3 regions of the Mesorhizobium sp. BR1-1-4 genome follow, and region 1 is predicted to be linked to each of the others. Evidence: predicted binding sites of a transcription regulator. Region 1 holds the regulator's gene; each other region holds the start of a gene.
The links. Region 1 encodes PhoB, which activates phosphate uptake and scavenging genes when phosphate is short. Its sites were predicted from a motif close to TGTCATNNANCTGTCAT; they were not measured.
Positions count from the first base shown of each region.

Region 2: a site for PhoB is predicted at 1,045-1,061, ahead of LB571_RS09740 (RNA degradosome polyphosphate kinase). Genes of this name have one in related genera too.
Region 3: a site for PhoB is predicted at 1,462-1,478, ahead of LB571_RS18420 (acid phosphatase). Genes of this name have one in related genera too.

Region 1 is NZ_JAIUIB010000001.1:72,578-74,845, forward strand. It holds gene LB571_RS00350 (ROK family protein) at 1-1,043, shown strand, start outside; gene phoB (phosphate regulon transcriptional regulator PhoB) at 1,046-1,735, opposite strand; gene phoU (phosphate signaling complex protein PhoU) at 1,755-2,268, opposite strand, start outside.
Region 2 is NZ_JAIUIB010000004.1:118,291-120,558, reverse strand. It holds gene LB571_RS09740 (RNA degradosome polyphosphate kinase) at 1-980, opposite strand, end outside; gene LB571_RS09735 (zinc-finger domain-containing protein) at 1,148-1,393, shown strand; gene LB571_RS09730 (FAD-dependent monooxygenase) at 1,404-2,268, shown strand, end outside.
Region 3 is NZ_JAIUIB010000008.1:57,254-59,521, forward strand. It holds gene LB571_RS18420 (acid phosphatase) at 1-1,388, opposite strand, end outside; gene LB571_RS18425 (cytochrome-c peroxidase) at 1,602-2,268, shown strand, end outside.

The DNA.
Region 1 (2,268 bases):
CCGGCTCACTGAAACGCGGCCGGCCGCAGGTGGGCCTTTGTCTCAACCCCGAGGCCGCGGCGGTCATGACCGTGGTGCTGTCGCTGAATTTCCTCTCCGTCGCCGTCATCGACTACGCCGGCCAGGTGATATCGGAGGAGCAGCGCCGGCTGGACACGCTGACCATGTCGCGCGAGGCGCTGATCGGCGAATGCGTGGCCATCGTCCGGCGCCGCCTCGAGGATCCCGACCTCGATGTCGCCAGCATTGCCCGCATCGCGCTGGCGATCCAGGGCATCACAGACACCGAGGCGCGCGCCATGCTGTGGTCGCCGATCACGCCGCAGACGGACATTGCCTTCGCCGATATACTCGAAGCCGAATTCGGCATCCCCGCCACCATGGAGAACGACTGCAACATGATGGCTGTGGCGCTGCGCTGGCGCGACCCCGAGCGCTACCGCGACGACTTCATCGCCATCCTGCTCTCGCACGGCATCGGCATGGGCCTGGTGCTGAAGGGCGAGCTGTTCACCGGCACCCATTCCTCCGGCGGCGAGTTCGGCCACATGATCCATCGCCCGGGCGGCGCGCTCTGCCGCTGCGGGCGGCGCGGCTGCGTCGAGGCCTATGCCGGCAACTATGCCATCTGGCGTAATGCAGGACAGATGGGTGAGGACGCCAAACCGGTCGACGTCAGCGACGCCGACATGCGCGCATTGGCGGCCACGGCGCGCGAAAGAGACGGACCGGAGCGCGAGGCCTATCGCAAGGCCGGCGAGGCGCTGGGCTATGGCCTTGGCAGCTTGTTCGCGCTGATCGATCCGGCGCCCGTTGCGATGGTCGGCGTCAGCGCCGCCGCCTTCGATCTGATCGAGCCGGCCTTGCGCGAGGCCATCGCCCAGACCGCCGGCGGCCAGCATTCGACGTCGATTTCCTTCGATACAGAGCCGAACGAATTGCCGCTGATCCGCGAGGGCTGCGCCATGCGCGCGCTCACCTTCGTCGACCAGGAGATCTTCGCGCCGGGTGTGCAGGTGAGATCCGGCAAGAACGTGGCCTGATCTCAGTCCTCGCGAATCGCGTAGCCTGCGCCACGGATGGTGCGTATCACATCGGGCATGCGGCCATTGTTGACCGCCTTGCGAAGGCGCCCGACATGCACATCCACGGTGCGCTCGTCGATGTAGATCGTCTCGCCCCAGACATTGTCGAGCAACTGGCTGCGCGAGAACACGCGGCCAGGATGGCGCATCATGAATTCGAGCAGCCTGAACTCGGTCGGTCCGAGCCGGATCTCGCTCTTCTTGCGATAGACCCGGTGCGATTCGCGGTCGAGCACGATGTCGCCGACCTTGAGCACGCTGGACAGCACTTCCGGTTTGGCGCGGCGCAGCAGCGCCTTGACCCGGGCCATGAATTCCGGCGTCGAGAACGGCTTGACCAGATAGTCGTCGGCGCCGGTCGAGAGGCCGCGCACGCGATCGCTCTCCTCGCCGCGCGCCGTCAGCATGATGATCGGCAATCGCTCCGTCTCGGGCCGCATGCGCAGGCGCCGACAGAGTTCGATGCCGGAAACCGCCGGCACCATCCAGTCGAGCACCAGCAGGTCGGGCACGTTTTCCTGGAGGCGTATCTCGGCTTCGTCGCCGCGTGTCACCACCTCGACCTGGTAACCCTCGGACTCCAGGTTGTAGCGGAGGAGCACGCCTAGCGGCTCCTCGTCCTCCACCACCATGATGCGTGGCGCGATCATCGATCGATCATCCCTGCCGTCAAGCCGCCGGCACCGACATCGCCGTCTCGTCCTGCTTCGGACGGTTGGCGGGCAGTTGCGTGCCGGTCAGCACATAATACGCATTCTCGGCGATGTTGGTCACATGGTCGCCGATGCGTTCGAGATTCTTGGCGCAGAACAAAAGATGCGTGCAAGCCGTGATGTTGCGGGGATCCTCCATCATGTAAGTCAGGAGTTCGCGGAAGACCGAAGTGTATTTGACGTCGATGCGTTCGTCGTCATTCCTGAGCTTGGCGAGGGCGGCGGCATCGCCGGCCGCATATTCCTCGACGACGCCCTGCACCTGGATCAGCACCAGCTGCGCCATGGAGTCGATGGAATGCGACAAGTCGCGCGGCGTGGCGGTGAGGCCGACCGAGCCGACGCGCTTGGCGATGTTCTTGGCAAGGTCGCCGATGCGTTCGAGATCGCCCGCCATGCGGATCGAGCCGACGACATGACGCAGATCGTCGGCCATCGGCTGGCGCTTGGCGATCAGGGTGATGGCGCGA
Region 2 (2,268 bases), on a different contig from region 1:
AATTTCAGGTCGTCGCGGGGAACGGAGACGATCTCGGAGATCTGGCTGAGTGCCAGCGGCCCGGTGAGCACGCTGATGCGGCTCGACGAGACGCCAAGCTCGCCGGCGACGAAATCGCGCAATTCCCCAGGCATCAGCTTGTCGAATTCGATGCGGATGACGGAGCCGCGGCGGCGGCGCTTCAGCGCCGTTTCGAACAGGCGCACGAGATCTTCCGATTCCTCTTCGACCTCGATGTCGCTGTCACGAATGATGCGGAACGTGCCGGAGCCCTTGACCTCGTAGCCGGGGAAGAGCTTGCCGATGTAGAGGCCGACCGCCTCCTCCAGCGGAATGAAGCGGACATGGTGCTTGCGGTCCGGCAGGCGGATGAAGCGCTTCAGCGCCACCGGCAGGCGCAAGAGCGCGCTCATCTCCTCGCCATTCTTGCGATGGCGAAGTTGCAGCGCCATCGAGAAGCCGAGATTGGGAATGAACGGGAACGGATGCGCCGGGTCGATCGACAGCGGGGTCAGCACGGGAAACACCTGCTCCTGGAAATGGTCTTCCAGCCAGACCTTCTCGTCCTTGGTCAGCGCGTCGCGGGTGATGGTTTCGATGCCTTCCTTGTTGAGCAGCACCGTGAGGGCCGACAGGCTCTTCTGCTGGTCCTCCTGCAGCCGCTCGACCTCACGCAGCAATTGTTCGAGCTGCTGTTCGGGAGTGCGTCCGTCCGGGCTCTTCAGCACGATCCCCTCGCGCACCTGGCCGGCAAGGCCGGCGACGCGCACCATGAAGAACTCGTCGAGATTGGCGGCCGAGATCGACAGGAAGCGGACGCGCTCCAGCAGCGGGTGATGGGTGTTCAGCGATTCCTCGAGAACGCGGCGATTGAACTGCAGCCAGGAGAATTCGCGGTTGACGAAGCGGTCCGGATTGCCTTCCGGGCTCGCTGCCGCGACATTGTTGAATTCGCTCTGTACCGGCTTCAGTTCGTTCATGATTCCTGCTCTTCCGCGCGCCTCAGCCGGTTAACCGGCTTAACTTATCCTGTGGCAGGCTTTTGCGACAGTTCTCTGACAGGCTTTTGCGACAGTTTGATTTCATCGAACTTGCAAACAGACTTGATATGATCCAGATGCAGAGAGACTGCGTTAAGGAGACGACGATGGCAGGCGGTTCCATTCCCCATTTCCAGAACGATGCGGGCCACCCGGCGATCGACATCGGAGTCAAGGAATTCATGTGCACGGGCGCCAACCCGCCTTTCGACCATCCGCATGTTTTTCTAGACATGGGCGACGACAATGAGAAAGTCTGCCCCTACTGCTCGACCCTCTATCGCTATTCGCCGAAGCTGAAGGCGACCGAAACGCTGCCGGCGGGCTGCCTCTACATCGACCAGGCCGCCTGACCTTCCGATCATGAGCGAGACGCGGTCCCGGCAGGTCATGATCGCCGGGGCTGGCATCGCCGGGCTGACAGCGGCGATTGCCTTTGCCGAACGCGGCTATTCCGTGAGGGTGTTCGAACAGGCGCAGCGTCTCGAAGCGGCGGGCGCCGGCATCCAGCTCTCTCCTAACGCGACCCGCATCCTTCGCCAGCTTGGCGTGCTCGACACGCTTCTTGCCAATGCCGTCCAGCCGGAAGCCGTGGTGCTGAAGGACGCCGCGAGCCTGCGCCAACTGGCACGCGTGCCGCTTGGCGGAGCCGGCGAGGAACGCTGGGGGGCGCCCTATCTCGTGGCGCACCGGGCGGATCTGCAAGACGCCCTGATGGCGCGCGTTGCGCAACTGCCCGACATCCATCTCACCACCGGCGCGCAGATCAGCAGCGTGGCCTCCGGTTCATTCGTTATCACCACGACAGACGGGGTCGGCCGCAAGGTCATCGATACCCAAGGATCTCTGCTGGTCGGCGCCGATGGCGTCTGGTCAGCGGTGCGGAGGTTTGCCAGTCCAGGCAGCGGAGCCGGCTTGGCGAACAGCCATTTCTCCGGCGAACTGGCTTGGCGGGCGACGGTGAGCGCAGACAACGAGGCGGGGCGAGCCTTCACCGCGATCGGCTCCCCTGACTGCGTCACCACCTTCCTGCATCCCGGCTTTCATTTGGTCGCCTACCCCGTGAGCAGGGGTAGCGCCTTCAACCTTGCCGCCTTCACCCGGGGCGAGCGCATCGCCGACGGGTGGTCACGCCACGCCGATCCCGCCATCCTTTCAGGCGCCATGCGCCGCTCCGCGCCGGCGCTGGCGCGTTTGGTGGAACTCGCTGGCCCGTGGACCGCCTTTC
Region 3 (2,268 bases), on a different contig from region 1:
TGCGTGTGGTCGACCGTGCCCATCCTGGCATAGGGCGAGACGATGAAGGCCGGGATGCGGTTGCCCGGGCCCCAGCGGTCGGCCTTGGGCGGCGCGACGTGATCCCAGAAGCCGCCATTCTCGTCATAGGTGATGACGACCAGCATGTGGCTCCATTGCGGGCTCTTCTCCAGATGCGCGACGAGGTCGGCCAGATGCTGGTCGCCCGATGTCACGTCGGCATAGCCTGAGTGCTCGTTGAGATTGCCCTGCGGCTTGTAGAAGGCGACCTGCGGCAGCTTGCCGTCGTCGATCGCCTTGATGAACTCGGCGCCATCCAGGCCGCCATCCCTGAGATGCTCGGTGCGCGCGGCGGTGCCGGGCGCGTAGGCGGCGAAATAGTTGAACGGCTGGTGGTGGAACTGGAAGTTCGGCACCGGCGTGGCGTTCTTGCCGTCGAGGGTAGCCTGCCAGGCGCCGGCGTACCAGGCCCAGTCGACCCCCTTCAGCGACAGGAGATCGCCGATGGTGATGTCGTGCTGCGGCGGCAGCGTGGTGGGCGCGGCCGGATCGGCCAGCGCCTTGTCGCCGCCCTCGGCAGGCTTGTTGGCGCTCGGCTGATAGGGCGGCTGCATGGTGTTCACGGCGTAAAAATCGGGCGTGATGGCGCCGTCATTGACGAATTTCGGCACGCCGCCCAGCGCCGACGGCGGCGAATTGTCGGCCACCTTCAAGGTCGTTCCGTCGGCCTCGACCACGGCGATCTGGCCCTTGATCGGACTCGTGTCGGCATGCGGATAGAGCGGCGTACAGGCGCAGGCGAGCTGGAAATGGTTGAGGAAGGAGCCGCCAAAGGCGCCCTGGAAGAAATTGTCGGCCAGCACATATTTCTTCGCCACCTGCCACATCGGCAGGCTCGAGCCGTCATAATGGCCCATGACCAGCCCGCCGGAATCGGCCCAGGCGACGAATTTATCGTTCTTGCCGCCGTCGATCTGCATCTGCTCCTGGTAGAAACGGTGCCACAAATCGTGGGTGATGACATTGGTGCCTTCGTTGAAGCCCTTGGGATCGTCGATGGCGAAGGCCGCGTTGGCGAGATGCGCGGTCTGCGCCTCCGTCACCACGGGCGTGACGCCCTTTCCGGTCAGCCCGCCCCAGGCCGGCGGCAGTTCGGTCAGCGGCTTGCCATCGCGATCGAGCTGGCGCGCCTGTTCGGCCGAGACATTGGCCAGCCCATTGGCGCCGGGGAAGCCACCATAAAGATTATCGAAGCTGCGGTTCTCCGCATAGATGACGACGACGGTGTCGATCTTGTCGAAGCCGGGAGGGGCGGCATTGGCGGCCGCAAGGGGAAACAAGGCCGAACCGGCCAGACAGAAGGAAGTGAGGAACTTGAGCCTCGTCATGGAAAGACCTCGTGGCAGACTTTAACTAGAAGAGCTATTGCGCGGGAACCATAGGCAGCTAACGTGGATGCCTTGTCACCTTTGTGACATCCGCCGCCGCGGCGAACACGGTTTCGTGAGCACTGGGACCGGTCATCAATCCGTTGCACTGCGTTCTTATTTCCGGGCCAAAGCGGACCGTGCCCCATGATGACGAGACGATGGAAAAGCCTGATGATCGCGAGTGCCGCGATCTCGGCATTTGGCTTTGCCGCGCCCGCGAATACGGCGGGGCCGGACGGGGTCCATCCCGGTCCGCTGTCGCGTGGCCAAGCCTTCGCACGCGCCGAGGCGCTGACTGCCTTGGGGCGAAAGATGTTCTTCGACCCGGCGCTCTCGGCTTCGGGAAAACAGGCCTGTTCCTCCTGCCACGATCCGCGCCATGCCTTCGGTCCGGCCTCGGCATCTCCCGTCGAGATGGGCGGCCCGAACCTCGACCTGCCTGGCGTGCGCGCGGTGCCGTCGCTGCGCTATCTTGAGGCGGCACCCGCCTTCACCGAGCATTTCCACGATTCCGAGGACGAGGGCGACGAGAGCGTCGACAATGGCCCGACCGGCGGTCTGACCTGGGACGGCCGCGCCGATCACGGTGTGGACCAGGCGAAAATCCCCCTGCTCTCGCCCTTCGAGATGGCAAACAAGGATGCCGTGGCGGTCTCCGCCGCCTTGCGCAAGTCAGCCTATGCCGATGACTTCAAGGCAACCTTCGGCAACGATGTCTTCGACCGCCCGGACGATGCCTTCGACGCCGCCGCCGAGGCGCTTGGCACGTTCGAGCAGAGCGCGGTCGACTTCTACCCCTATTCCAGCCGCTACGACGCCTTCCTCGCCGGCAAGGCGA